Regions from separate parts of the Arthrobacter sp. T572 genome, predicted to be linked through region 2. Evidence: riboswitches for the same ligand, from Rfam matches in the RefSeq annotation. Region 2 holds a riboswitch; each other region holds the start of a gene.

Region 1 (6,421 bases), 210 kb from region 2:
CTGCTGGGCGCCCTGTGCGGCGGGAGCATAGCCGGGACGGTTGCCGAACCCGGGGCGGAGTCCGGCGTTGGCGGCGGCCTTGTTGGCGTTTCGGACGGAGATGTGGACGTATCCGGATGCAACTGACATGGAGTGCTTACCTCAATAGTGAATAGCCGTCATCGCGGCTTCGAATGCTTGGTGTCCCCGCAATGAGTTGGGGAGGGGCGCCCGACGGTGGGCAAGGGGGCGAATGCCTGAAACTTCTTGGGGTGGAAAGTTAGGCTTGCATTCGACAACAGCGGGTCTCGGGAGCAGCGGGTGCGCTGATCCGGATTGCTGCGGCTGCAGGTGCTGTTGAGTTCTTGTTCACATTGGAAGTGTGCAACGTAACAATGCCAACACGCAAGTAACAAAGCCCGGAACCGTCCACATTTTGAGACATGAGGGACTATTGTGTCGCAAATCACAATTCAGTGGTCCTTGTAAATGAACGCCATTTCATTCGCGAAAGCCGTGAAATATGGCCTCATAAATGAACTTAATTCGGCACAGGGTGAGAAGATGCGCCACTTGATGTCGGAGGCCCCACGGCCGGCGGAATCTCACGATCTGAAACAGTTGCTGTCCAATTGCAAAGTGGTTCCGTGTCGATCTTCAGCCCCCGGTCTGGTAGCTGGCCCGGCTCTTTGTCCCCATGCCCCTCGCGGTGGCCGGCATCTCGCTAGTGTTGACTTCACAGCGTCCTCACAGGGCAGGCTCAGCAGCGGCAAACGCACAGAACGGAGAGTTGTCCCATGGCATCCCCGCACTCCATGACCAACAACCTTCCCCAGCTGTCCCACCCGGATGGCTCCCCCATCCGCGCCCTGGTGGTGGACGACGAACCAAGCCTCGCCGAACTCATGAGCATGGGCCTGAGAATGGCCGGCTGGTCTGTTGCCATAGCCGGCGACGGACCGCAGGCAGTCAAGCTGGCCAAGGAGTTCCGCCCGGACGTCCTGGTGCTGGATGTCATGATTCCCGGCTTTGACGGCGTGGAAGTCCTCACCAGGATCCGCGCCTTTGCCCCCGAAGTTCCCGCCCTCTTCCTCACGGCCAAGGATGCCGTGGAGGACCGCATCGTCGGTCTCGCCGCCGGGGGCGACGACTACGTCACCAAGCCCTTCAGCATGGAAGAAGTACTGCTCCGCCTGCACCGTTTGGTCCAGCGATCCGGCGTTGCCGCCATGGATACGGCGGAGCTCGTAGTGGGCGACCTGACGTTGAACGTCGATACCCGTGAAGTGACCCGGGCCGGGGAGGACATCCAGCTCACCGCCACCCAGTTCGAACTGCTGCGGTACCTCATGGAGAATCCCAAGCGCGTGGTCAGCAAGGCCCAGATCCTGGACCGGGTCTGGGACTACGACTTCGGCGGACAGGCAAACATTGTGGAGCTCTACATTTCCTACCTCCGCAAGAAAATCGAAGCCAACCACCCGCCGATGATCCACACCATCCGTGGTGCCGGATACGTCATCAAGCCAGCGGACTGAGCTTTGGCTGCGCTTACCGGTACCGCCAGCAGTGGCAAGCCCAACTTGCTCAGACCTTCAACGTGGCATCTGCGCACCCGTTTGATCCTGGTGGCGATGGCCTTGCTCATCGCCATCTGTGGCGCCGTGGGAATAGTCAGCTACGCCTCCATGGACGTGGTGTTCAACCGCCAGCTCGACAAGCAGCTGGAGGAAGCGTCCAACCGCGCAGCAGACTTCGGCAGACCGCCGTCGGGCTTTCCGTCCACGCCGTCCCGCAAGCCGGACCCCTTGGAGGCGCGGGGCCAGGCCGCTGGAACCTTGAATGCGCGGATCAACGGTTCAACGGTCAACAGCTCGGGACTGATCGACGCGGAGGGAAACCGCGTCTCCTTGTCCCAGGACGACCAACAGGTACTGCTCTCCCTGCCCAAGGACAGCACCCCCGTGGACCGCTCCCTCTCCAACGGCGACTACCGCTTGGTGGCAGTGGAAACGGCATACGGAGATGTCATTGTCACCGGCCTGCCGCTGGCGGACAAGCAAAGCGCGGAGGCGTCGCTGGTGTGGACCATGGTGTTCGTGTCGCTGGGAGGACTGGCGTTGATCGGACTGGCCGGTACCGTCATCATCCGCAGGACCATGCGGCCCTTGGAGCAATTGTCCGACGTCGCCACCAAGGTCTCCCGCCTGCCCCTCGACGCCGGCGAGGTGGCTTTGGCGGTACGGGTACCTCCGGGAGCGGCCCACCCCGGCACGGAAGTGGGCAGCGTGGGCCATGCCCTGAACCAGATGCTCGACAACGTTGCCAGTGCCTTGGAAGCGCGGCAGGCAAGCGAAACCAAGGTGCGCCAGTTCGTGGCGGACGCCTCACACGAACTCCGCACACCGCTCACCGCAATCCGCGGATACACCGAGTTGCTCCGCATGACCGAGAACTTCACCGAGGACGGCCGGAAGTCCCTGGCCCGCGTCCAGAGCCAGTCGGAACGCATGACAGCCTTGGTCGAAGACCTGCTCCTGCTCGCCAGGCTGGATGAAGGACAGGCGTTGAAGGTCTCGGATGTCGACCTCACCCAGTTGGTGATCGAAACGGTCAGCGACGAGAAAGTGATGGCGCCGGACCACCACTGGAAGCTGCGGCTGCCCGACGAACCAGTCACCGTGCGCGGGGACGCGACACAGCTCCACCAAGTGCTGGCCAACCTGCTCTCCAATGCACGCAAGCACACGGATGCCGGGACAACGGTGGAAACCGGCGTCATGCTGTCCAACGACGGCAACGCTGTGGTGACCGTGACAGACAACGGGCCTGGTATTCCGGGGGATTTCCAGGCGCGCATCTTCTCCCGTTTTGCCAGGGCAGACGCCGCGAGGTCAGGCTCCGAAGGTACCTCCGGGCTGGGCCTTTCCATCGTAGAGTCCATCGTGCGCGCACACGGCGGTACCGTGGACGTCACATCCCGGCCCGGGCGCACCGAGTTCGCCCTCCGCCTCCCTCTGGGGAGCGCCGCACGCCTGTAACAAAATGGCAAGGCGACGCACCAGCGTCGTGATCTCTGTTACCCAAATGTGACTTAAGCCGATTCGTCCTGTACCGTCGAAAGGGTGGGTCGCCCCAACCTGACCCACACCCGGGATGCGCCGAGCTCTGCCACTTCCCGGAGTTCCGTTCTCACCCAAAGGCAGAGACGGGGGACCCAGAGTCTCCGGGCCCGTGCATTGATTGCCGGCCCTTGGGGTGAAGCCGCTGCTGCGCGCGCGGCCGGATGACCTCATCCGAACCCGACAGCTAACTCCGCAGGCGCTGAGAGGTAATCACACATGTCTGAATTGAACGATCAGACGCGCCCTTCCGCGCGTCACCGTGACGATCACAACGCTCCGCTGACCAAATCGCAGGCTGTCCTGAAGGACGCTGCCCGCCGTGGCAAGACCGGTCAGCGCATGTCCGTAGTAGCCGGCGTCGTGGCTGCCGCGCTGGGTGTTGCATCGCTGGGCACCGCCGCAAACGCTGCCTTCAACCTCCCGGAACTGAGCCAGGCCGCCGAAACCCAGGCCAACGCCCAGGTCAGCACCAACAAGGCTGCCGAGATCGCTGCTTCGATGGACGCTGCTGCCGCCCAGGGCGCAGCTGACCGTGCAGTTGCAGACAAGGCCGCTGCCGAACAGGCTGCCGCAGAGAAGGCCGCCGCCGACAAGGCCGCGGCTGAAAAAGCTGCTGCGGAGCAGGCCGCTGCTGTCCAGGCCGCAGCCGAGAAAGCCGCCGCTGATGCTGCCGCCAAGCAGGCCGCCGATGCCGCAGCCGCCGAGAAAGCCGCTGCAGCTGCCGCAGCCGCTGCCGCTCCCAAGGCCATCGACGACCCCGCCGCCGCAAAAGCCTACGCTGCCAGCATCCTGGCAAACTACGGTTGGGGCGCCGGCGAGATGGTCGCCCTGAACACGCTGTGGGAGAAGGAATCGAACTGGCGAACCACAGCCACCAACCCTTCCAGTGGCGCCTATGGGATCGTCCAGTCACTGCCGGCAAGCAAGATGGCCACTGCGGGCGCCGATTGGCAGACCAACTACCAGACCCAGATCAAGTGGGGCCTGAACTACATCAAGGAACGCTACGGCTCGCCTTCCGCAGCCCTCGCCTTCCACTTGGCCAACAACTGGTACTAAGCCAGGCCTGAGCCAGAGCGTCGGTCCGCACCATTCCTTCTGAAAGGAACGGTGCGGACCGGCGCTTTTTCATCCCCTTGAATCTGTGCCCGGCAGGTTTATGCCCCGGCAGCTAGGCTTCAGCCTCCGCAGCGCGTCTGACGGCAGCGACGGATGCGGCGACATCGTCCGCATCCGTGGACCAGTTGCTCACGGAGATGCGCAGGATGTCACGGCCATGCCACACCGAACCGGACATCCACACCACCCCTTCGGCCATGACTCTCTGCGTGACCCGGCGGGTACGTTCATCGCTGCCGAAACTGACCGACACCTGGGTGAACACCACGTCGTTCAGGATCTCGACCCCGGGGATCGCAGCCAGCCCCTCGGCCAAGGCCCTGGCGTTTGCCGCCAGCTTCTCCACCATTGCGATCGTCCCGGACCGCCCCAACGAGCGGAGTGCAGCCCACACCGGGATGCCCCTGGCACGGCGGGAAAGCTCCGGCACTTTCTCGTGCGGGTCGCCGGGGCCGTGGTCATCTGCGGGCAGGTAGCTGGCATGTACACCGAAAGTCCGGCGCATGACATCCGGCCGGGACACGATGGCCAGGCCTGAATCGTAGGGGACATTCAAGGTCTTGTGAGCATCGGTAGCCCAGGAATCCGCGGTTTCCAGCCCCGGCAGGTACTTGCCCAGCTCCGGGCTGACTGCCGCCCACAATCCGAAGGCACCGTCAACGTGGACCCAGGCGCCTTTCCCGTGGGCCAAGCGCACCGCCTCCTGGACGGGGTCGAAGGCACCTGAATGGATGTTTCCCGCTTGCAAGCACACGATCGCCGGGCCTGGCTGCCCGTCCATGGCGGCTGCCAATGCCTCCGGGATGATGCGTCCCTGGTCATCCACGTCCACCGGCGTGCAGTTTCCCAAGCCAAGATAACGGACCACCAGGTCGATGACCTCGTGCCGTTCCCGGCCAACAAACACCGTGACGCGCGGTCCTCCTGCGAGCCCCAAAGTGGCCAGGTCCCACCCCGCCTGCTCCAACACGTACTGGCGCCCTGCTGCCAGCCCCACGAAGTTGGCCATCGTCGCCCCGGTGGTGAAGCCGACGTCGGAGTTTTCGGGAAGGTGCAGCAAGTCCAGCAACCAGGCCGCCGCAGCCTCCTCAATGGCCGCAGCAGATGGCGTCGCGAACCGCAGTCCGGTGTTTTGGTCCCATGCGCTGACCATCCAGTCGGCTGCGAGGGCTGCCGGTAGGGTCCCGCCGATCACCCAGCCGAAGAACCTGCCTGACTGCATGGCCATCAGGCCCGGCTCCGCCACCGCAACCAGCTCATCGATCACCGCTGCCGGGTCGGTGGGGCCCTCCGGGAGCGGGGAACCAAGCTTGGCCGCAACCTGGTCGGCATCCATGGTGGGGCGGACTGAACGCGTGGGCACTGATGCCAGCCACTGCTTGGCGTGCGCCATCGCCCGCTCCAGTGCTGCATCGTACGCCTCCGGCAACGCAGACATGGGCACAGCCTACGCCGGACGCCCCGATTGGAACAGAGCTATAGCGTCAGGGTGATCAGGTGTCCGCCGTCGATGTCCTTGACGGCCTTGACCGTCACCGCCGAGTAGTTGGGAATCCGCCACATTCCGGGCTCCAGCGCCCCGCCGGCATCACCAACCACGACCGTCCGCATGCCTGCTGCGCGGGCTGCGGCAATGCCTGCGGGCGCGTCTTCGAAAACCACGACGTCGGCCGGTTCCGCGCCCAGCAGCTCCGCGGCTTTGAGGTATCCCTCCGGGTGCGGTTTGCCGCGCGTGACAGCCTCGGCGGTCACCGCCGTCGTGGGCATGGTCAGCCCGGCGGCCTGCATGCGGATGTCGGCCAGTACCCGATCGGCGGACGTCACCAGGGCGATCGCGTCGTCTGGCAGGGCTTTCAGGAGGGTCTCGGCGCCGGGCAGGGCAATGATGCCGTCCGTGCGGTTGCGTTCCATCTCGCCCAATTCCGCTGTGAGGGCCACGACGTCGGCCCCTTCCGGTGCGTAGCGTCTGATGGTGTCACCGGCCTGGACGCCATGGGACGTCCGCAGAATCTCGTTGTAATCCAGCCGGTAACGCTCCGCGAATTCAAGCCAGACCTGCTCCACGATTGCCGTGGAATCAACCAGTGTTCCGTCCATGTCGAAGAGGACTGCGCGGACGGCAAGGCTCTGTTGTGAATGTGATGGCTGCGCGGCAGGAAGGCTCATACGTCCATCCTGCCGCACAGCGGGCTTGCGGT
Region 2 (6,421 bases):
CCACACCCAGGACAACCTCGTAGCCCTCGGGCGCGCGGAAGAACTGGCTGAGGCCCTCGCGGACCGAGCCCACAAGGTTCTTGACCGGAGCCTGGCGGTGGGAGGTGCCGAGGATGTTCTTCGCTGCAGCGGACAAGGCTTCTATTTGTTCCGGGCGGACCTTGGACGGTCCTGCACCGAAGCGGCCGTCCTTGGGCAGCAGGTCGGCGGGAATGGTGATGCTGTTGTCGCTCACGGTGGCTCCAATGTGTTTCGGTCAAAGATGGGGAGGTGGCAGGTGGCATCAGCTGCCCCTTCGACTCCCCAATTCTGCCTGACGGGGAGGGCGGGCACTAACCTCCGGTTGTCATAGTCCGCCACGTGGAACGGCGCCGGCTCCGAAGGCCCGGTCGCAGAGTGAAATTATCAAGAGTAATTCCAAATAAGCTAGGCTAAGGTTTGGCGTTCCTGAGCCGGAGGTTGTGCACCGACGGACTTGCCCGGGACGCGGTACGGTGGAGATTACGCAAGAACTGCGTTCGAGGAGAGCTGAGCTGGATGACGGATCTGATCGATACCACTGAGATGTATCTTCGGACCATTTTGGAGCTTGAAGAGGAGAACATTGTTGCTCTTCGCGCACGCATCGCCGAACGCCTCCGCCACTCAGGCCCCACGGTTTCCCAGACCATTGGCCGCATGGAGCGCGACGGCCTGGTGGTTGTCTCCAATGACCGCCACCTGGAACTGACGGAGGTCGGCCGCAAGCGCGCCACCGAGGTCATGCGCAAGCACCGCCTGGCTGAACGCCTCCTTGCCGACGTGATCGGCCTGGACTGGGCCTACGTCCACGATGAAGCGTGCCGGTGGGAGCACGTCATGAGCGAGCGGGTGGAGCGCAGGCTCTACGAACTCCTGGAACACCCCACTGAATCTCCGTACGGCAACCCGATTCCCGGCCTGGAAGCACTGGGCGGGTTGGGTGGCCAGCCGCTGGAACGCGGTGATGTCAACCTCCTGCAGGCCATGGACGGATACGCTTCGGACTCCCGTGTCGTGGTGAGTCGCCTGGCCGAGCCCATCCAGGTGGAGCCCGAGCTCCTGACCCAGCTTGACGAGGGCGGCATCCGCCCTGGCGCTGCCGTCTCGCTCGAACGCGTGGGTGAATACATCTCGGTCCGCGTACCCGGTATCGAAGGCGCCTTGGAGCTGCCGCCGGAAGTCGCAGCGCACGTCTTCGTCGCCGTCAACTGAACTCATGCCCGGGGCGCCGCCCGGTGCGTCCGGCGGGGTGGCGGATCTCACCTTTGGGATCAGCGCCAGCGTGTGACCTGCACTTTTCCGCAGGAAGTGGTATGGGCTCGCTCCGCCACGCCCCGTTTCTGTAGATAACGAATTTATTACTGCGGGCTTTAATCCCCTATAGTTATCTACTAGCGCTGATACCAAAGCGTTACCTGATCTGGAGCCGAACTCTGCCAGCAGATCAGGTGTGCCATCCACCACTGGCAGAGGCGGGGGAACCACAAGCGGCTGTCTAAAGAAGCAGCCTTGGGGTGAAGCCCGCAGCAGAAGTGCCTACTGACGCAAGTCCCTCCTGGGATACCTGTGTGCCGTGTGCGCTTTGTGCGGGCCGGGTCTGAACTCTCTGATCCGAATCCGACAGCTAACTTCGCAGGCTTTTCAGAGAGGAACAGAGTTTGACATCGCAGAACGCCAGGGGCCGCCGACGCGCGACCGGCCCCGCTACTGAGCTGCGGCCAGCCCGCGTCGTAACGGAGATCCGGCCCCGCGACACCCAGCGTCAGGTGCGCCGCCGTAAGAGCCCGTTGCGCCAGGTTGCCGACTTCGCCGCAGCCAGTGGCGTCGGGCAGAAAGCCGGTGTAGCGCTTGCCGCCACCGGCCTTGCCCTGACTGTCGGTCTGCCGGCCACCAGTCCGGTGATGGCCACCTCCGAGTCGGGCCAGACCGAGGCCGCGTTGACACTCGCGGGCGGCAGCCAGCCCGAGGTTTCCGCGGAAGCGTCGGCCAAGATCGATTTCAGCCGCGCAGCCGTTGCTACTGCGGCGGATCCTGACGGCAAGCTCAAGCAGCTCCTGAGTGCACAATCTGCCGAGAGCATCCAGCGTGCCTCATCCGTCGGCAGCCTGGGCAGCCCGCTGGACACGCTCAGCACGGCTTCTCCGTTCGGCTACCGCATCAGCCCCCTCACGGGCGGCGCCGGCGACTTCCACCGCGGGCAGGACTTTGTGGCCCAGTGCGGCACCGCTGTCCATGCGGCAGCAGCCGGCAAGGTCACGTTCGCCGGATGGCACGAGTACGGTGGAGGCAACCGCGTGGTGGTAGACCACGGCAACGGCCTCGAGACCACGTACAACCACTTGTCGTCGTTCAGCGTGAAGGTCGGCCAGACCGTCAGCCGCGGAGACACTGTTGCCCTGAGCGGCACCACCGGCGCCTCCACCGGCTGCCACCTCCACTTCGAGGTCCAGGTCAACGGCGAAGTCGTTGACCCCATGGGTTGGCTCTGAGCCAGAGCTGATGGTCGTCTCTCGCATTTGTGACACGCCCCGTGATCTGAATGTGACATTGAAGCACTTCTGTTGTACCGTCTAAATCGCATCGGCTTCCAGGGAGCCGATGCACTTGGGTGGATTGCCTAGCTCTGCCACCATCCAGGGTCCGTTCGCAAAATTCGTCTGGCAGGGGCGGGGGAACCACTTCCGGCCTTTTTTGAAGGCCTAGGGGTTAAGTCGCAAAGCTTCCTTGAAGCGGAGCGGCCGGATGACTCCCATCCGAATCCGACAGCTCACCTCGCAGGCATTGGGAGAGGCTACCTTCGTGTCTTCACGCACTACCCCTGCGCGCCACCGCGCCGAAACGGTTCGCACGAACCCTTTGAACAACCTTTCCAAGGCTGTTTCCACCAATGCAGGCACCGTAGGACGCCAGGCCGCCGTTCTGGCCGCAGCTTCAGGACTTGTCCTCAGCGTTGGAATGCCCGCCCAGGCAGCTGACACCGACGTCTCCAAGTCGGAATCGTCAAGCACCCAGCAGCTCGTGACCACCGCAGTGGTTACCGCCGAGCCCACCGCCACGGTTTCCTTCGAAAGCCCCGTCGTGGCCACCAAGGAAGCCCCCAAGGTCCAGCGCGCTTCCCAGACCACCCGCACGCAGGCCGGCAACGGTGGTTCCACCAGCGGTGCTGCAGTGACGGCCCAGTCTTCCAAGGCCAAGGACTCCGCTTCCAGCGCAGCCGCTTCGGGCCTCGCCGCCATTGCCTACACCGGCATTGGCCACCCCTACGTCTGGGGCGGCACCAGCCCCAACGGTTGGGACTGCTCAGGTTTCACCCAGTGGGTTTACGCCCAGGCCGGCATCAGCATCCCCCGCGTCAACGCATGGACCGCCATGAAGCCCACCAGCACGCCGGCTCCCGGTGACCTGGTGATGCAGAACGGTGGAGCCCACGTGGGCATCTACGTTGGCAACGGCATGATGATCAGCGCCCTCAACCCCAGCCAGGGCACGCTGCTCCACTCGGTGGCTTCCACCGGCAGCTCCTCGTTCTACACCCTCGGCTAGCACATCCCGTTCGGGGCAAGCCAGCATGCCCCCCAAGTGCTGGCCTGCCGAACCGGACGCGTCCCCAACCGCGTCCGGATACGACAAAAGAGAGTAACCATGACGAGTGCAAACAAGAATGCACGGCACCGCGCTGAGGCCCCCAAGACCAGCTCCATCGCCGTCATCGCCAAGGCCGTCAGCGGCAATGCAGGCGGCGTTGGCCGCCAGGCAGCCGTTATCGCCGCTGCATCAGGCCTGGTCCTGACCAGTGGTGTTGCTGCCAACGCGGCCGACACCAACATCCAGCGCGAGTCCACCGCCACCACGACACTCGACGTGCAGGCCGTTGCCCAGGCAACCATTGCAGCCGATTCCACCGTGGCCATCTCCTACGAGCGCCCCGTCGTCACGACGGTTGAAGCTCCGGCTCCCGTGGTGGAGAAGGCTCCCGCAAAGGCTGAAACCAAAGCCGCTTCCGGTGCCACCACGCAGTCCGGTGCGGCCAATGTTTCGGTCAGCACTGCGGCCCCTGCCACCAAGGCTCCCGCCGCCTCCAGCGGCCTGGGTGCCGCGATCGCCGCGGCAGCCTACGCACAGTTGGGTGTCACGCAGGACTGCACCATGCTGGTGACCAACTCCCTTGCGGCTGTGGGAATCAACTTCCACGACTGGCCGGCCGGTTACCTTTCGTTGGGACGCACGGTGAGCGCAGCTGAAGCGCAGCCGGGAGACCTGATCTACTACGCCAACGGCGGCTACGGCGGAATGGCACACATTGCCGTTTACGTCGGCAACGGCATGGCAGTGCACGGCGGATGGAACGGATCCACCACCGCACTGTTCAGTGCAAATGTCGGCTCAGGCCCCGTTTTCATCCGGGTCAACGGCTGATCGATCATCCCAAGGGAACCCCGCAGGCACAACGCCTGCGGGGTTTCCTCGTTTTAACGCCGCCACGTTTGCCCGGGAACAGGTGTCCCGCACGTGAACATTGACCGACACCACAGGGGAATCAACAGAATAATTCGTTGATATGGCATATAAGTGCTTACCCTTGTCTTGTCGATCCACAGCCCGTACATGCAGAGGGCAGCCGGCCCTCGTGCCCCTGACGGGTGCGGCCGTGAAGAGGTACGTGCATGCGCACACTCGTTCTGAATGCTGGATATGAACCGCTGGCGGTAGTGACTTTCCGCCGGGCGCTGGTCCTTGTGCTGGCCGGAAAAGCAAGCGTAGTGGCCGAAGGCGACGAGCCTGTCGTCGGGCCGCAGGAAATCCTGGGTCGCCCCACCGTGATTCTCCTTAACCGCTACATCCGTCCCCGCTACAACAGGATCACAGCTGTGAGCCGCCGCGGAGTCCTCCGCCGTGACGGACACCGTTGCGCTTACTGCGGCAAAACAGCACACACCATAGACCACGTCCACCCCAAGTCCAGGGGCGGCGCGGATTCCTGGGAAAACCTGGTTGCGGCGTGCTTGAAATGCAACAACGCCAAGAGCGACCACACACTCGCCGAGATGGGATGGAAACTCCGTTTCACGCCCGGCGTTCCCACAGGAACTACGTGGCAGATCAAGGAACTCGAGAAACCTGCACCGGACTGGGATCCGTTCTTGTTGCCGGAGTCGGCTGCCTGATCGATTTCCGCCGGGCTCCCGCCAGTGGCGGTAGTCTGGCCGGATGGAGTTCAATGCCGTGATCCTGGCGGGTGGCAGGGCCACCCGCCTCGGTGGCGTGCCCAAGCAGGGATTGACGTACGACGGCGCCACCCTCCTTTCGCTGGCACTGCGGGCTGCCGCTGGTGCGGGCTCGGTAGTAGTGGTTGGGCCGCCGGGCCCCGACCTTCCTCCAGGGGTGCTGAGGGCGCGCGAGGAACCCGCGTATGCAGGACCGGCCGCTGCGATAGCTGCGGGTTTGGCGGCGTTGGAGTCGGGGGGTGGGTCCGCTCCGTGGACGTTGGTGCTGGCATGCGACATGCCGCATGCCGCCAGGGGCGTGGGAACACTGCTCGACCAGGTCGCCCGGGCTTCCGGAAAGCAGGGTGCAATGGCAGTGTCGGCGGACGGGCGGCAACAACCCCTCCTGGGCATTTACAGGACGGACGCCTTGGCGGTGGAGATTGCCTCCGCCGCGGATAGCGGCACGTTAACGAACGCCTCGGTATTCCGGCTGCTTGCTAGGCTGAACCTGCTGGCAGTGCCCGTCCCTGTTGGTTCCACCGACGACGTGGACACCTGGGAGGACGCGGCTGCCCTGGGCGTGGACACAGGCCCGGACCGTGACAAGAAACTGGAGGCGGACATGAAGAGCCAGGACGAGACGCTTGAGGAATGGTGCCGTGCGCTGTTGCAGGCTTTTGAACTTGAGGGTGTAGAGGTGGACGTCAACGAGGTCCTTGCGGTGGCAGGCGTCGCGGCCCATTCCGTGGTCCGGCCGGCCGCCCCGCTGGCTACCTTCATTGCCGGATACGCTGCCGGCATGGCCCGGGGTATCGGGCAGGCCGATGATGACGCCGCGATGGCCGCTGCCCTGAACCTCGCGCGCCAGGTGGCCAAGCAGTATGCGGACCCTGAAGCCGCCAAGGAAACCAGCGGCGGCACGGGGACCGAGGCGGAGTGACCGAGGCCCCGGACCAGGGCCACCACGCAGCACACACCTGGCACGAGGCCCGCGAGCGGGCCTTCGATGGCGCTGTTCCCATACCTGCCGGCCCCGTGCTTCTTTCCGCGGCCCTGGGGCGGACCCTGGCCGAGGACGCCGTGGCCTTACAGGATATGCCGCACTACGCGTCCTCAGCCATGGACGGTTGGGCCGTCAACGGAAGCGGTCCATGGATCCTGAATGAGCCCGGCCAGCGGCTGGCCCCGCACCA
Region 3 (6,421 bases), 560 kb from region 2:
GGCATCCTGCTGGCCGACCACATCGTGGTCACGCGCTGCGCCCAGAGCCAGTTGCGCAGGATGCTCGCGGACCTTGGAATCAGCATCGGCCAGAACCTCGTGGCTGCCATGCGGGCGGTAGGCATGCACCTGGTGGGCGTGGGCGAACTCGTGACCCCCACCCCCAAGGAAGTACTTCGGCAGGCCAAAGCCGTGGGCCAGGCCATCTCGGCAAGGGTGGCCCTTCCGGCCTCACCGGGCGTTGCCCTCGCCTGAAACGCCTTCCAACCAGACACCAAAAGCCGGCACCCTCGGGACGTTGAGTCCCGGAGATGCCGGCTTTTGGGTGAAGCGTGAGGCTTAGGCGCCTGCGCGTACGTAGGTCAGGGGACCCGTTGCGGTCAGCCAGCTGATGGGGTGGATGCCCGTCTGGTTGCCGTTGATGCCACCGCTGATGGCCTGGCCGTTGCCGATGTAGATGGCAACGTGGCCGGACTGGACGATCATGTCGCCCGGCTGCGGGTCGCTGACTACCTTGCCGTAGTTCAGGAACTGCATGGGAGCGAGATCGCCAACCCGGATACCTGCAGAGCCGAGGGCCTTTTCAACCATGGCGGTGCAGTCCTGGAAGATGCCGATCTGCGCGTAGGCCGAGGCAACCATGGCGGCGTTGACGCCACCGGCGGCCGGAGCTGCGGCAGCAGGAGCGGCAGGAGCCGGAGCGGTTGCAGTGGCGGTAGCCGTGGCCTTGGCCGGGGCGGCAGCGGTGGCGGCTGCAGCCTTCTTGGGTGCCGGCGCAGGAGCCGGTGCCGGCTTTTCGATGACCGGTGCTGCTACGGAAGCAACCGCCGGACGCTCGAAGTTGACGGTAGCCGTTGCAGCGGCGGTGACAACCTTGTTGGGAGCCTCGGAAACCGTCTGCGCCACCGTGGCGGGGCTGGAGTCGCGCTCCACCGGTGCCTGTGCCGGGGTTTCCGCGGCGTGGGCGGCGATGGAACCGGTCAGGACCAGGCCCGACGCGGCGGCGATAACAGCAGCCTGGCGGCCTGCGCCCGATGCGTTGCTGGCAACAGCCTTGGAGATTGAGATGAACGGATTGGGACGTACGCTGTCCGCCTTACGACGGCCGCGAAGAATGCGTGAAGACATGAAAAAGCCTCTCCCGATGCCTGCGAGGTTAGCTGTCGGATTCGGATGGGAGTCACCCGGCCACTGTCTCCCGCCATGCAGCGGAAGCTTCGTGACTTCACCCCAAGGTCAGCTTCAAAAGCTGACCAAAATGGGTTCCCCGTCTCTGCCGTAGGTATGTCTGCGAACGGATTCCGGCCTGCGGCAGAGCTAGGCAATCAGGCCGGAAGTGCCCCGTACATGGGTCGGGCACAGGTACTACCGTACGCGATGATCACACCAAAGTCACATTTGAGTAACGAGAAGTTTGGTTTTGGCGTGTCGCAGTAACCGATCCGAGACCTTCGACGCTAAGTAGAAAACCCCGTTATTCCGCGGATTTTTCGGCATCGGCGCCGTCGGTGGCCGCCAACTTCCGACGCGCCGTAACGGCCAGGAAGATCACGAGGCCAACCGCAACAACAGCCAGCCCGACGATGCTCCAGGGAAACGGGTGGGACTCCGCCGCCGGGGCAGCCTCGTTGCCGCCGGTACCAGGTGCTGACGTGCCTGCCGAAGGGACCGACGCCGCCGGTGCTGACGCCGACGGTGACGCCGCCGCCGAGCCGCCGGCCGCCGTCGTACTTCCGCTGGCGGCCGTGAAGGAAAAGGTGCCCTCGATCGGGTGGGAGTCGGAACTGACCACGCGCCACGTGACCGTGTATTGGCCAGCCGGCGCGCCGGGGCGAAGCTTCTGCACCGCTTGGTTGTCGATGATTTCGACGGCGCCATCCGCCCAGTTCTCGCCACCGGAAGTCACCGTTACGCCCGAGCCGATAGCCAGGGGGCGGTTGTTGAAGGTGATGGAGACCGACGCCGGGACCTCGGCAACGCTGGCACCGTTCGCCGGAGCGGTGGACTCGGCGACGTCGTGCGCGGATGCCGGAGCAGCACCGAACAGCACTGCGGCGGTGAAGGCCACAGCAGCAACGACGGCGGCCAGAAGGGGGCGGATGGTACGCATGGGGCGGTTTCTCCTAGTGTTGGCTTCCTTACAGACTAGGCGAATCGTCCGGGCCGGCCGCATCCGCGGCATAGGATTTGAGAGCACACTCACCCAATCCCCGGAGACCTTCATGCTTAAACAAGGTTCTGCCATCGACCGTTACTTCAAGATCTCTGAACGAGGCTCCACGTACTCACGCGAGATCCGCGGCGGCTTTGCGACGTTCTTCGCCATGAGCTACATCGTTGTCCTGAACCCCCTGATCCTCTCCGGAGCGGACTCCAGCGGCGAATCACTCGGCTTTACTGCCGTGGCAGCTACCACCGCATTCGTCGCGGGCATCCTGACCATCCTCATGGGTGCGTGGGCAAAGCACCCGTTTGCCGTGGCAACCGGCCTTGGCGTCAACGCCTTCGTGGCCGTCACCGTGGCCTCGCACCCGGAACTGACCTGGCCGGACATGATGGGCCTGGTGGTGCTCTCCGGCGTGACCATGCTGATCCTGGTGCTCACCGGATTCCGCACCGCCGTGTTCAAGGCTGTCCCGGAGGCGCTGAAGACCGCGATCGTGGTGGGCATTGGCCTGTTCATTGCTTTGATCGGCCTGGTGAACGCCGGCTTCGTGCGCCGCATCCCGGACGCCGCCGGCACCACTGTGCCCCTTGGATTGGGTGTTGAAGGCAAGCTCATGGGCTGGCCCACCCTGGTGTTCGCCGTCGGGTTGCTGCTGACCATCGCCCTGGTAGTCCGCAAGGTCCGTGGCGCGATCCTCATCGGCATCGTCGCATCCACCGCACTGGCCGCCATCCTCGAGTTCACGCTCCACATCGGCCCCAGTGTGGACGGCGACACCGTGAACCCGCGCGGCTGGTCCCTGGTGGCCCCTACCCTGTCCGAATGGGGCGCACCCGATCTCTCACTGATCGGCAAAGCCAACCCGTTCGGTGCCTTTGAGCACTTGGGCTTCATCGCAGCGGCGCTGCTGGCGTTCGTGATCCTGCTGAGCATCTTCTTCGACGCCATGGGCACCATGGTGGGCCTGGCCAACGAGGCCGGGACCGTCGACGAAAAGGGCAACATCCCCAACGTTGACCGTGTGCTTCAGGTTGACGCCCTCGGCGCGATCGTGGGTGGCGGTTCGTCCGTGTCCTCCAACCAGATCTTCGTGGAGTCCGGCGCCGGCATCGGCGAAGGTGCACGCACCGGCCTCGCCTCGATCGTGACCGGCATCCTCTTCCTGGTGGCCATGTTCTTCACGCCGCTGATCAACCTGGTTCCGTTCGAAGCCGTCGCCCCCGCACTGGTGGTGGTGGGCTTCATGATGGTCTCCCAGGTGGGCAAGATCGACTGGCAGGACTGGGGCGTGGGCATCCCGGCCTTCCTGACCATCGCCCTCATGCCGTTCACGTACTCGATTGCCAACGGCCTGGGCGCCGGATTCATCTCCTACGTCCTGATCCGCACGTTCCAGGGCCGTGCCCGCGAAGTCCACCCGCTGATGTGGGCCGTGGCCGCCGCCTTCCTGTTGTTCTTTGGCATTGGCACCGTGGAGGAGCTGCTCGGGGTCAAATAGCTCCCCGCCGAGATGGCATTTGGTGACAATGTTGGGCTCCGGCATTGTCATCAAATGCCATGTCGCGGTGATGTCCGGGCCTGGATGTCCGGCATTTCAGACACTCCGGACCCGGAACTGCTGGCTTTGGCCGTCCGGGTCCGGTCTGCTTTAAGCATGGAAACAAGCGCCCTCACCGTAGACGTCACTCCCACCCCGTGGACCGGCCGTTTCGACGGCGACGGCGCCGAGCACCGCCGGTGGTGGCAGGCTGTGGCTCCCCACACCCCGGAAACGTCCGCAGGGGCCCTGCGTCCCGCCGTCGTGCTTGGTTTTTGCAGTGACGCCGGCGTCCGCCGCAACAAGGGCCGGGTAGGTGCCTCAGCGGCGCCGGCCGCGATCCGTTCGGCACTGGGTCCGCTGGCGTTCCATCTGGACCGCGACCTCTTCGACGCCGGCGACGTCGTGGTGGAAGGCGACGCCCTGGAGGCGGGCCAGGAGCGTGCCGGGCGCGCCATTTCGGCACTGCTCGACGGCGGAAACCTCACCGTGGTGCTGGGCGGCGGACACGAGACCGCGTTCGCCAGTTACCTGGGCGTTGCGGGATCTGACGCCGTGCGCAGTGGCAAGCGGCTGGGCGTGCTGAACCTCGATGCCCACTTCGACCTGCGGGATGAGCCCACTCCGAGTTCGGGTACGCCGTTCCTCCAGATGTCCCGGGAGGAAGCCGCCGCCGGGCGCGAACTGCAGTACGCCGTCGTCGGTATTTCGGAACCCAACAACACGCGGACGCTGTTCGACACCGCTGACCGGCTCGGCGTGAAATACCTGCTGGACGAGGACTGCTCCGCGGAACGGGTGGAGGTTTTTGTTGCGGATTTCCTTGCCGGCGTGGACGTACTTTATCTGACGATCGACCTCGACGTGCTGCCGGCCTCGGTAGCTCCCGGGGTGAGTGCGCCGGCGGCGTACGGCGTGCCATTGCCGGTGATCAACGCAATATGCCGCCAAGTTGCTGCCAGTGGAAAGCTGCTGCACCTGGATGTGGCAGAACTGAACCCGGAGTTCGACATCGATTCCCGGACGGCCAAGGTTGCAGCGAGGCTGGTGAACACGCTCCTCGCGTGAGCCCTGTTCATCGGCGTCTTTCTCCGCATAGCCTGTGTGGAGGAAAGGATGGCGATGCGCACTGCTCCTGTGCAGGACAAGTGGGCCTGGGCGGCTGGTGTGATCGCTGTTGCCCTGGGACTGGCAGCCCACGTGGCTGCCGGTGGCGCTCCCCCGGCCCTGCCCCTGCTGCTGGCCCTCCTTGCGCTCACCTGCCTCGCAGCGCAACTGGTTACCCGTTGGGTCCATGGCCCCCTGTTGCTGCTGCTGTTCTCCGGCGTGGCGCAGCAACTCCTGCACTTCGGGCTGGATGCCTTTGGCGGATACGTGCCCGGCGGCGGACTCTTCGGGCATCTGCACGGTGGCAATCAGCCCCTGGACGTTCCTGCGGATAGCAGCGCCGCGTCCGAAGGATCCGTGCACCTGATGCTCTACACGCACGTTGCCGCAGCCATCCTTACCCTGCTGCTGGCCTCCAGCGCGTGGAAGCTGGCCCGTCTGGCAGCCCGGAGCTGGACCGGGACCCGGCCGTCACAGGCCGCCACCCACGGAAACACCACGTAGCCCAACCGGGACACACTCCGTAGCCCCGGGAAAGATTCCGTAGCCCCGGGACCACCGGGGAAAAGAACTTTGTCCGGCACTTGCCACCGCGCCTAGGGTCGTTGGCACGTGGTGTACCCAAGAGGCCAGGGAGCTGCCTGCAAAGCAGCGCACGCGGGTTCGAATCCCGTCACCACGTCTCTGGCCCCCGCGAGATGGCATTAGATCACAATGTTTGGCTCAAACATTGGTATTAAATGCCATCTCGCGGCGATGATAGAGGGAGGCGCAGGGACTCTCCAAGCCGCACCAGCACGGCCCCTCCCTGGACCGCCGGAGGCAGCGGAGGCGCAGTGGCATGTCACCAGGGATCGGGCCGGCCGATGATTTCCTGACCGACTACTACGAGCACGTATCCGATGACGACGTCCGCAACTGCACGCCCGAAACCCTCCTGGAACGGGCACGCTACCACCGTTCGTTGGCAGAGCGGCGTGAGCCCGGCCAGTCCGTGGTGGGCATCCTGCACGAGACCAACGCCAGCGTGGTAGCCATTGTCACCGATGATCTCCCCTACCTCCTTCCGTCCGTCACCGCCGAAATCGCCCGTGATGCCTCCTCCATCCGGCTCCTCGTCCACCCCACCTTTACGGTCAGGCGCGACCCCGCCACCAACCGCCTTACCCACATCCGCCGGGGACCGCACCGCACGGGGCTCCCAGCCGCCGTCGGGCCTTCCTCCTCCGCAACGCACGACGGCGGCCGCCTCACCGAGTCGTGGTTGGCGTTGGATATCCCGCGCCTGCCGGACGAGGCGAGCGCAGAACTGCTCATTGCCAGGGTGCAGGACGTGCTGGCGGATGTCCGGGCCGCCGCCGAGGATGCCCCCGCCATGCAGGCACGGCTTGACAGGGCTGTTGGCGGGCTCGAAGGCGAAACCAGGGCAGGAACGCGTGATGCCCAAGCGCTGCTGCGCTGGCTGGCCGAAGGGAACTTCGTGTTCCTTGGCTACCAAGGACCGGGAGAAGCCGGTCTGGGGATCCTGCGGGGCGAAGCCGCGATCGACAACCGCGGCGCAAGGGACCCGATCCTCACGCTCACCAAATCCACCCGGCGCTCCACCGTGC

What was found. A riboswitch is a leader RNA that binds a small molecule or an ion and turns the genes downstream of it on or off. The one in region 2 is predicted to bind cyclic di-AMP.
Region 1: it holds a riboswitch for cyclic di-AMP, as region 2 does, so the genes downstream of both, ACUYMZ_RS04825 (aggregation-promoting factor C-terminal-like domain-containing protein) here and ACUYMZ_RS05800 (C40 family peptidase) in region 2, are expected to answer to the same signal.
Region 3: it holds a riboswitch for cyclic di-AMP, as region 2 does, so the genes downstream of both, ACUYMZ_RS03170 (NlpC/P60 family protein) here and ACUYMZ_RS05800 (C40 family peptidase) in region 2, are expected to answer to the same signal.

Annotation. Positions count from the first base shown of each region.
Region 1 covers NZ_JBRAZQ010000002.1:766,561-772,981, reverse strand. Annotated here, with positions in the region: gene ACUYMZ_RS04840 (winged helix-turn-helix domain-containing protein) at 1-129, opposite strand, end outside; gene ACUYMZ_RS04835 (response regulator transcription factor) at 777-1,517, shown strand; gene ACUYMZ_RS04830 (sensor histidine kinase) at 1,614-3,020, shown strand; cyclic di-AMP (ydaO/yuaA leader) riboswitch at 3,154-3,315, shown strand; gene ACUYMZ_RS04825 (aggregation-promoting factor C-terminal-like domain-containing protein) at 3,321-4,163, shown strand; gene ACUYMZ_RS04820 (pyridoxal phosphate-dependent decarboxylase family protein) at 4,276-5,661, opposite strand; gene ACUYMZ_RS04815 (HAD-IA family hydrolase) at 5,700-6,389, opposite strand.
Region 2 covers NZ_JBRAZQ010000002.1:978,034-984,454, forward strand. Annotated here, with positions in the region: gene serC (phosphoserine transaminase) at 1-235, opposite strand, end outside; gene ACUYMZ_RS05790 (iron-dependent transcriptional repressor DtxR) at 538-1,233, shown strand; cyclic di-AMP (ydaO/yuaA leader) riboswitch at 1,436-1,675, shown strand; gene ACUYMZ_RS05795 (M23 family metallopeptidase) at 1,680-2,510, shown strand; cyclic di-AMP (ydaO/yuaA leader) riboswitch at 2,657-2,816, shown strand; gene ACUYMZ_RS05800 (C40 family peptidase) at 2,821-3,564, shown strand; gene ACUYMZ_RS05805 (NlpC/P60 family protein) at 3,664-4,437, shown strand; gene ACUYMZ_RS05810 (HNH endonuclease) at 4,686-5,186, shown strand; gene ACUYMZ_RS05815 (NTP transferase domain-containing protein) at 5,230-6,168, shown strand; gene ACUYMZ_RS05820 (molybdopterin molybdotransferase MoeA) at 6,165-6,421, shown strand, end outside.
Region 3 covers NZ_JBRAZQ010000002.1:418,578-424,998, reverse strand. Annotated here, with positions in the region: gene ACUYMZ_RS03175 (FAD-dependent monooxygenase) at 1-255, shown strand, start outside; gene ACUYMZ_RS03170 (NlpC/P60 family protein) at 340-1,128, opposite strand; cyclic di-AMP (ydaO/yuaA leader) riboswitch at 1,132-1,317, opposite strand; gene ACUYMZ_RS03165 (copper resistance CopC family protein) at 1,475-2,110, opposite strand; gene ACUYMZ_RS03160 (NCS2 family permease) at 2,223-3,665, shown strand; gene hutG (formimidoylglutamase) at 3,822-4,772, shown strand; gene ACUYMZ_RS03150 (hypothetical protein) at 4,827-5,315, shown strand; tRNA gene ACUYMZ_RS03145 (tRNA-Cys) at 5,423-5,493, shown strand; gene ACUYMZ_RS03140 (NAD-glutamate dehydrogenase) at 5,653-6,421, shown strand, end outside.